Regions from separate parts of the Comamonas sp. lk genome, predicted to be linked through region 3. Evidence: predicted binding sites of a transcription regulator. Region 3 holds the regulator's gene; each other region holds the start of a gene.
The links. The regulator sigma-54, encoded in region 3, starts transcription at its own class of promoters, with help from an activator protein. The targets are predictions, from matches to a motif close to TGGCANGNAANCTGCTTT.
Positions count from the first base shown of each region.

Region 1: a site for sigma-54 is predicted at 2,239-2,256, ahead of glnA (type I glutamate--ammonia ligase). Genes of this name have one in related genera too.
Region 2: a site for sigma-54 is predicted at 2,043-2,060, ahead of EAO39_RS15730 ([protein-PII] uridylyltransferase). Genes of this name have one in related genera too.

Region 1 covers NZ_UOOB01000001.1:3,600,739-3,604,016, forward strand. The annotation lists gene EAO39_RS16425 (hypothetical protein) at 89-592, opposite strand; gene glnA (type I glutamate--ammonia ligase) at 775-2,190, opposite strand; gene EAO39_RS16435 (EI24 domain-containing protein) at 2,472-3,278, opposite strand, start outside.
Region 2 covers NZ_UOOB01000001.1:3,457,488-3,460,765, reverse strand. The annotation lists gene EAO39_RS15730 ([protein-PII] uridylyltransferase) at 1-1,933, opposite strand, end outside; gene map (type I methionyl aminopeptidase) at 2,111-2,923, opposite strand; gene purL (phosphoribosylformylglycinamidine synthase) at 3,100-3,278, shown strand, end outside.
Region 3 covers NZ_UOOB01000002.1:758,038-761,315, reverse strand. The annotation lists gene lptA (lipopolysaccharide transport periplasmic protein LptA) at 1-494, shown strand, start outside; gene lptB (LPS export ABC transporter ATP-binding protein) at 491-1,267, shown strand; gene EAO39_RS22305 (RNA polymerase factor sigma-54) at 1,365-2,963, shown strand; gene EAO39_RS22300 (aspartyl/asparaginyl beta-hydroxylase domain-containing protein) at 3,045-3,278, opposite strand, start outside.

The sequences.
Region 1 (3,278 bases), on a different contig from region 3:
GCTGCATCTGCCGCCCCGCATAAATCGTTCACAGCTTGACCTGCCAAGCTGCGGTAGGAGCCATAACTTGCACGTGAACTGGCCAGCGCTAGTTAGCCGGAGGCAGACGCTCCAGCTCGCGCCGGATACCGGCAATATCGCTTTCCTGGCGGGCAATATCCGCCTTGAGTTTGGCCACGCGCTCTGGGTAGCCCTGAGGGTTGCGCAACTCCAGCGCCGTGCGCACGGGATTGCCGTCGTTGTATTCCGCCTTGAGTTCAGCCAAACGAGCCTGGGCCTTGCTCAGTTCGGACTGCAGGATGGCGCGGGCATCCGAATCCCGGGCTTTTTGCGCTGCGCTGTTCTCAGCCGGGCGGGCAGGGGCAGAGCTGCCAGATGATGCGTTGCCGCTCTGCACTTTTGGTGCCGCAGGCTGGGCTGCACGCGTGCCATGGATCACTGTGACGCCGCTGCCATCCACCGGCTTGCAGCCTTTGGCTTTGGCCTGGGAAACGTTGTTCGTATATTCGTTCCCACAGCGGTAGATCACATCCTGCGCCCAGCTCCCAGCGCATATAGCCAGCAACAGCGACGACACAAACAGTTTTTTCATTCAGCTCCCTCGGGCTATCCACTTGGGACAGCACAGCCATTTCAATATTGCAAGTATCGCTCCAAGCTTGCGTCTTGATGCGATTGATTGACTTGCTTACCGCTGTTTGGTTCCTGCTGAATACAGAGCCGCAGCAATGAAAAAGGCGACTTGCGTCGCCTTTTCTGAACTGCCTGCTGCGATTACAGCGAGAAGTACATATCGTATTCGACAGGGTGCACGGCCTGGCGGAAGCGGGTCACTTCACCCATCTTCAGTTCAATGTAGGCATCCAGCATGCTGTCTGTGAACACACCACCCTTGGTCAGGAAGGCGCGGTCGGCGTCCAGTGCTTCCAGAGCCTGATCCAGGCTGTGGCAGACGGTGGGCACCAGCTTGTCTTCCTCGGGAGGCAGATGGTACAGATCCTTGGTCGCAGCTTCGCCGGGATGGATCTTGTTTTCCACGCCGTCCAGACCCGCCATCAGCAGAGCCGAGAAGCCCAGGTAGGGGTTCATCAATGGATCGGGGAAGCGAGCTTCCACGCGGCGGCCCTTGGGGTTGCTCACGTAAGGAATACGGATGGAAGCGGAGCGGTTCTTGGCCGAGTAAGCCAGCTTCACAGGCGCTTCAAAACCGGGAACCAGACGCTTGTAGCTGTTGGTACCTGGGTTGGTGATGGCGTTCAGGGCACGGGCGTGCTTGATGATGCCGCCAATGTAGTACAGGGCGAAGTCGGACAGACCGGCATAGCCGTCACCGGCGAACAGGTTCTTGCCATCCTTCCACACGGACTGGTGCACGTGCATGCCGGAACCGTTGTCGCCAGCATAGGGCTTGGGCATGAAGGTTGCCGTCTTGCCGTAGGTGTTGGCCACGTTCCAGATCACGTACTTTTGCAGCTGTGTCCAGTCGGCGCGCTCAACCAGAGTGGAGAAGCGGGTGCCAATTTCGTTTTGGCCAGCGCCTGCCACTTCGTGGTGGAACACTTCGACGGGAATGCCCACGGATTCCAGAATCAGGGACATCTCGGCGCGCATGTCTTGCGTGCTGTCGACGGGAGGCACGGGGAAGTAGCCACCTTTGGTGCGAGGACGGTGACCGCGGTTGCCGCCTTCGAACTTGGTGCCGGTATTCCAGGGAGCTTCGTATTCTTCAATTTCGAAGAAGGGGTTGTGAGGTTCGGTACCCCAGCGCACGCCGTCGAAGATGAAGAATTCGGGTTCCGGTCCGAAGTAGGCGGTATCGCCCAGGCCGGAAGACTTCAGATAGGCTTCAGCGCGCTTGGCGATGGAGCGGGGATCGCGGTCATAGGCCTTGCCATCACCGGGTTCGATCACATCACACTGCAAGATCAGTGTGGTTTCTTCAAAGAAAGGATCGATGTTGGCGGTGTTGGGGTCGGGCATGAGCTGCATGTCCGAAGCTTCGATACCCTTCCAGCCAGCAACGGACGAACCGTCAAAAGCATGGCCCGAGGTGAACTTGTCATCATCGAAGTGCGACACAGGCACGGTCACGTGCTGTTCCTTGCCGCGGGTATCTGTAAAGCGCAGGTCGACGAATTTGACTTCGTTCTCCTCCACCATCTTCATCACGTCTGCAACGGTCTTTGCCATCAGATCACTCCTGCCAACTTGGCTGATCAAATTAACGATAAAAGAAATAAAGCAGCTTCCGTGCCAACTTCTTGTCATGCTGCAAAGTCAGCATTTGGCAAGTAAGTCCTGCACTTGCCTTGAATAAGCATATTCCACTGCCATCACCAACTCGGTGCAAATTGTCTCACCTTAGTGCGATGTTCAAAATTTGCACCAAATCAGTGAATTTAATTGCACCAAGAAGGTGCATTCAAGAGAGTGTGGCGATCTCATGCCCAAAAGAATGCACCGCAATTTGACTAGGGTGCCGAGGAGGCCTGCGTCCCTGGCGCAAACGGCACCTGGGGCTCCTGAGCACCACGGCTGGGCTCCTTGCGCATCTGCTCCAGGGCGGCCAGACAGAAATGCGCAAACCACAGGGATGAGAAAGCGAACACCATGGCGTAAATCCAGATGGCGATGGGAATCAGCACCCAGAAGGCCGCAATAAAGACCAGGCCGGAGATCCAGATCACGCCCGGTGCCGCACCCAGATAGCCGCAGACCAGGCCCATGAAGATCAACGCAGCCCGATAGCGCACAAACAGGCTGCGACGCTCAGGCTTGCTGGCATGCTCGGCCAGTGCATCAAAAGCCATGACGCGGTAAGTGAGCCAGCCCCAGATCATGGGCGTCACCAGCAGCATCAGCGGGGGCATGACCCACAGCGGCAAGGTGACCACCAGGGCAATCAGTGCAATGCCGGTGGAGCCTGCAGACCAGCTGAGGCTGGCCAGGGTGGAGCCGCCCTGCTTTTTCTCCAGGACCGGAAAGCGCTTTTGTGCCACCAGCTCGGTAAGAGCCGGCGTCATGAACATGGCCACCAGCAGCAAGGAGACGACCACGATGATGGGGCCGGTGCCCAGCACCACCAGCATGGAGGCCACCACTTCCGAGGCGTAGCCCACACCGTGCTCCTGCATCCAGACCCACAGCCTGTGCAACCAGCCTACGCCGTCAAGCAAAGCCTGTACCTTCTGCACGGCATCGGCCCAGAAGAAATACCCCAGGCCCCAGACCATCAGCGTCATGAGCAGCAGAGGAAACAGTGACCAGGCAATCACCCG
Region 2 (3,278 bases), on a different contig from region 3:
GGGCCGACAGCGCCAGCTGCACCAGGGCCTCGCGCTTGCGGGCTTCGATTTCAGCAGCCGCATCGGGTGCGCGGCCGCCCAGCACGCGCAGCGTCAGGCGGTAGGTGTCTTCCAGCAGCTTGCCCTTCCAGGCGCTCCAGACCTTGGGGCTGGTGCCGCGGATATCGGCCACGGTCAGCAGATACAGGGCCGTGAGATGGCGTTCATTGCCCACGCGCTGGGCAAAGGCCTTGATGACCTCGGGATCGGACAAGTCCTGTTTTTGCGCCACCTGGCTCATGGTCAGATGCTCGCGCACCAGAAATTCGATCAGCTCGGCATCGGGCTTGGCAATGCCATGGGCGCGGCAAAAACGCTTGACTTCGACGGCACCGATGACGGAATGGTCGCCGCCACGGCCCTTGCCGATATCGTGAAACAGGGCGGCTACATACAAAATCCAGGGCTTGTCCCAGCCGCCGGCCAGCTGGGAGCAAAACGGATACTCGTGCGCATGTTCGGCCATGAAAAAGCGCCTCACATTGCGCAGCACCATGAGAATGTGCTGATCCACCGTGTAGACGTGAAACAGGTCGTGCTGCATCTGGCCCACGATGCGGCGAAACGGCCAGAGATAGCGGCCCAGCACCGAAGTCTGGTTCATCAACCGCATGGCATGGGTGATGCCGCGCGGCTGCTGCAGGATCTTCATGAAGGTGGCGCGGTTGACCGGATCGCGCCTGAAGGCCGCATCCATCAGATCGCGCGTGCCATACAGCGCCCGCAGCGTGCGCGAGGACAGTCCGGTGAAGCCCTCGTTGTGCTCATACATGAGAAAAGTCTCAAGAATGGCATGTGGCTCGCGTTCATACAGATCGTCGCTGGCGACTTCGATGGTGCCGGCCTTCTCGTAAAAGCGCTCGTTCAGGGCAATCGGCTCATAGGAGCTGGGGTTGAGCCGCTCCTCTATGCTCATGCGCACGATCTGGCACAGCTGGGTCACGGCCTTGGCCGCCCAGTAGTAATGGCGCATCAGCGTCTCGCTGGCGCGCATGGCCAGCTTTTTGCCTTCGGGCGTGGTGGAGCTATAGCCAAAAGCCTCGGCCACGGTGGTCTGCAAGTCAAACACCAGCCGGTCCTCATGACGGCCCGCTACGGCGTGCAGGCGGGCGCGGATCAGGCTGAGCAGGGCTTCGTTGGCGTCAAGCTGCTGCTCCTCGAACGGAGTGATCAGGCCTTTTTCCGCCAGTTCGCGCCAGCTGTTGCCAAAGCCCGCGCCCTTGGCCAGCCACAGCATGGTGTGCAGATCGCGCAGACCGCCGGGCGATTCCTTGCAGTTGGGCTCCAGCGCGTAGGGCGTGAAATCATGCTTGGCATGGCGCTGGCGCATCTCCAGCAGCTTGCTCTCCACAAAAGCCTGAGGGTCCAGCTGGGCCCGGTACCGGCTCTGGTAGTCCTCAAACAGCGCTGCATTGCCGCAGATACGGCGCGATTCCAGCATGGCGGTCTGCAGCGTCAAATCCTCGGCGGCGTCCTGCAAGCACTCTTCTATGCTGCGCACGCTGGAGCCGATCTCCAGTCCCGCATCCCAGCAACTGCTGATGAATTGCTCCATGCGCTGCGTCAGCGCTTCGTTTGCGCTCTGCTGCAGCTCGGTGGGCAACAGCACCAGCACATCGATATCCGAATAGGGAAACAGCTGGGCGCGGCCAAAACCACCTACCGCCACCAGCGCGGCCTGCGCCGGAATATCGGCCCGCTGCCAAAGCTTGCGCAGCAGGCCGTCGGCCAATTCACTGAAATGGTGCAAGACCCCGCGCACGCTGCGCCGACCCAGCGCGGAGTTCTTGAGCAGTGCAATCTGCCTGGCCTTGTCTTCACGATAGCGCTCGCGCAGCTGCTCCAGCGAAGGCTCGTCAGGGGAGGGAGTCGGGTGGGAAGCAGGGGAGGTCATGCGCAGCAGGGGATTCGGTTCAACAAGGCATAGGCAGGCAGCTCCTATTGTGCAGGCCAGCGATGCAGTGCTCGCCCATTAGAAACCGTGCCGGTGAATTCACCAAAGACATGCAAAAAACATGCCGCACTCCCTTGGGGGGAGGTGCGGCATGTGGTGTTCAGTGCAGGTCGGGCTTCAGGTGCGGATGGCGGTGATGAAGTCCGGCGGCGTGGGCGAGCCGTCCGACCAGGTCAGCACGTCATAACCGGTCTTGGTGACGGCCAGCATCAGCTCCCATTGGGCGGTCAGGCTGCGGTCCTTGGTGACCACGGTCCAGCCGTCGGGCATGGCCTTGATGTCGCGCTTGCCCAGATTGAGCATGGGCTCGATGGTGAAGACCATGCCTTCTTCCAGTCGCACGCCTTCGCCGGGGCGGCCGTAATGCAGCACCTGGGGCTCGTCGTGGAACACCTGGCCGATGCCGTGGCCGCAGTACTCGCGCACCACGGACAGGTTGTGGCCTTCGGCAAACGTCTGGATGGCATGGCCCACATCGCCCAGGGTGGCACCGGCCTTGACCTGCTGCACGCCCTTCCACATGGCTTCAAACGTGAGCTGGCACAGGCGTTTGGCAGCAATCGTGCCCTCGCCGATGATGAACATGCGGCTGTTGTCGCCAAACCAGCCGTCGTCGGTGATGATGGTCACGTCCACATTGACGATATCGCCCTTCTTCAAAGGCTTGTCATTGGGAATGCCGTGGCAGACCACATGGTTGACCGAGGTGCAGACATAGGCCGGGAAGGGCGTCATGCCCGGCGGCTGGTAACCCAGGCAGGCGGTCTTGGTGCCTTGCTGGGCCATGCGTTCGGCGCACAAATCGTCGATCTGCTGCGTGGTGATGCCGGCTTTGATGTGGGGGGTGATGTAGTCCAGCACATCCGAAGCAAAACGGCCTGCCACGCGCATGCGCTCGATGTCTTCGGGAGTCTTCAGTGTGATGCTCATGGCCGGAATTATCCCATTGCGGGCGTGAACATGCAGGGCTTGTGGACGTGAGACCCAGGGTTAGTGCTAGGCAAGTTAAAATCCGAGGTTCACCGATTCAGCGCCTTGGTCTGGCCCTCTCACGCAGAGGCCGGCCGTGGCGCTCTTCACCAGCCTTCACATAAACAGGCCGCCAAGTGACCTTGCATCTGACACAGTTTGAGGGTGGAAACGCCCTGAGCTCGTTCCGCGCCCAACAGCTTTTGACCGACCTGGTCGCCATCCACCCCAAGATCACAGGCGTTTGCGCGCGCTTTGTGCATCTGGTGGCTACAGAGGGAGGCGCTTCAGCCGCTGCTCCTGCGCCTGAGCTGCA
Region 3 (3,278 bases):
CCATCGTGCTGCGCGGTACGCAGCTGGATGTACGCCAGGATGCCGAAGGCTTTCAGTACGGCGTGGTCAAGGCCGAGCCGGGCAAGCGTGCCTTCTTCCGCCAAAAACGCGACACCGAACCCGGTCAGCCCGATGAGTTCATTGAAGGCGAGGGCGAGGTCATCGAGTACGACGGCAAGGCCGATATCGTCAAATTCATTCGCCGTGGCGAGATGCGCCGCTACCGTGGCGGTCAGCTCAGCGACCAGGTCACGGGCTCGGTCATCGTCTACAACAACATCACCGACGTCTATACCGTCGACGGTCAAAAGACCAGCGGTGGCCTGCCCAGCTCCTCCGTGGGCCAGGGCGGTCGGGTGCGCGCCATCATGGCGCCCAAGGACGGCACGCCAGGCGCCCAGCCCAAGCCAGCCCAGCCCAAGGCCGAGCCCTTGCGCCAGAGCATGACGCTGGGCGGTGAGAAAGCCAGCGACAAGGCAGGTGACAAGAAATGAGCCGTGACAGCACCCTGCGCAGCGGCGAAGCGGACAGCCGCCTGGAGGCCAGGCATCTGGCCAAGTCCTATGGCAGCCGCAAGGTGGTCAAGGACGTGTCTTTGTCCGTGCAAAAAGGCGAGGTCGTCGGTCTGCTGGGCCCCAACGGCGCGGGCAAGACCACCTCGTTTTACATGATCGTGGGTCTGGTGCGCAGCGATGGCGGCGAGATCTTCATCGACGGCCATGCCGTGGGCAATATGCCGATTCACCAGCGCTCGCGCCTGGGACTGTCCTATCTGCCGCAGGAAGCCTCGATTTTCCGCAAGCTCAGCGTGGAAGAAAACGTCCGCGCCGTGCTGGAACTGCAAAAGGACGAGCAAGGCAAGCTGCTCTCCAAGGAAGAGATAGACAAGCGGCTGAACAATCTGCTCAAGGAATTGCGCGTGGAGCATCTGCGCCAGTCTCCGGCGCTGGCCCTGTCCGGGGGCGAACGCCGCCGGGTGGAAATCGCCCGCGCCCTGGCCACGCAGCCACGCTTCATTCTGCTCGATGAGCCGTTTGCCGGTATCGACCCCATCGCGGTGATCGAAATCCAGCGCATCATCGGCTTCTTGAAAGAGCGCGGCATTGGCGTGCTGATTACCGATCACAACGTGCGCGAAACCCTGGGTATCTGTGACCACGCCTTCATCATCAGCGACGGCCATGTACTGGCCGAAGGTACGCCAGAGCAGATCGTGGACAACGCCGATGTGCGCCGAGTCTACCTGGGTGAACACTTCCGCATGTGATGCGTGAGTTGACCACCGCGCTCCCCCGTTTCCTGTGGCTGCTGTCCCTGCATCGGGGGCATGCCGGGGTCGCTTGCACATCAAGGATGTTCAGTTGATGAAGCCGGGCCTGTCCTTACGCGTATCCCAGCATCTGTCGCTCACGCCGCAGCTGCAGCAGTCGATTCAGTTGCTGCAACTGTCCACGCTGGAGCTGGCGCAGGAAGTCGAACAGATGCTGGTGGACAACCCGTTTCTGGAGCGCGACGGCGACGACGTCGATGCGCCGATGGACGCTCCTTCTATGGAAGCGGCTGCCGCCGAATCCATGGGCACTTCAGATGGCTACTCATCTGAAACTGAATATTCATCAACACAAGCAGCTTCTGAAACCATAGCGGAAACGCCGACCACCGAAACCCCCGAGACGCTGGACTGGAGCGGCGACGGTGCCGACGGACAAGACGGGGAATGGGGGGGCGAATCCAGCAGCGAATGGGATGGCCCCTCCTCGTCCGGCAGCCGCAAAAGCGATGGCGACGAGGAAACCGACGCCATCGATCTGGCGCGCGAGCATGAAAGCCTGAGCGATTTTCTGCACCGCCAGGCGCTCAGCCTGCGCCTGAGTGCCGAGGACTGCGCGGCGCTGCGCTTTCTGATCGAATCGCTGAACGACGACGGTTATCTGGAAGAGCCTCTGGCCGATCTGGCCTACAGCCTGGCCGGTGACGACCTGGAAGAGCGCGAAGAGCTGGAGCAGCGCTTTGCCATGGCGCTAAAGTTGCTGCAAAGCCTGGAGCCCGTGGGCGTGGGTGCACGCGATCTGGCCGAATGCCTGCAACTGCAGCTGCGCGATCTGATTCGTCTGGCCGAAGATGAGGGCACGACAGCAAAGCACTGGGATGTGCTGCAACTGGCCCTGTCCATGTGCTGCCAGCCCATGGACTTGCTGGCGCGACGCGATATGCGCAAGCTCTCCAGCCTGTGCGGCGCGCGCGAGGAAGCTTTGCGCGAGGCCCTGGCCCTGATTGCGCGGCTGGAGCCGCGACCCGGCCGCCGCTTCGTGGATGTGGAGCGCCATATCGTGGTGCCCGATGTCATCGTGCGCCCGGTGCGTGTCGGCTCGGGCCGGATGGAGTTTTCCGTTCGCCTCAACACCGAAGTCATGCCGCGGCTCAAGGTGCATGACATTTATGCCGGCGTGCTGCGCCGCCACAAGAACAGCGAAGGCCATGCGGCACTGCAGCAGCGGCTGCAGGAAGCGCGCTGGTTTATCAAGAACATCCAGCAGCGCTTTGACACCATCTTGCGGGTGTCGGAAGCGATTGTGGAGCGGCAGAAAAACTTCTTTGTGCATGGCGAGCTGGCCATGCGCCCGCTGGTGCTGCGCGATATTGCCGATGCCCTGGGCCTGCATGAATCCACCATCAGCCGCGTAACCACGGCTAAGTACATGGCCACGCCCCAAGGCACGTTCGAGCTCAAGTACTTCTTCGGCTCGGGCCTGGGCACCGAGACCGGCGGCAGCGCCTCCAGCACGGCTGTGCGGGCGCTGATCAAGCAGTTTGTGGATGCGGAAGACACGAAAAAACCGCTGTCGGACGCCAAGCTGGCCGATATGCTCAAGGAGCAAGGCATTGAATGCGCCCGTCGCACCGTGGCCAAGTATCGCGAGCAGCTGAAGATCCCCACCACCACGTTGCGCAAGGCGCTGTAAGCCACGCCCAACAAAAAAGCCGCTGATGCCATGCTCAGCGGCTTTTTAATTTGGTGCGCAAAGCGCCTCAGGCGGCATCCATCAGTTCGGGATCAACCACCAGATGAATAGCGCCAGCACGGCAATCATCAGCCCAAATTTGAGGACCTTGTAGAAGGTCGGGTTCCAGCTGCGGAAGGCGCGGCGGTACTTGCCGGCGTAGAAGGAAATCTTGAAAAGCTTGCTGATCATGCCGCGGGGATCACCCTCGTTGTTGGGCGAGCTGGCGGCGGCCACCACATTCTTGCCCAGCCAGTGATTGAGCCACTGGGCAAA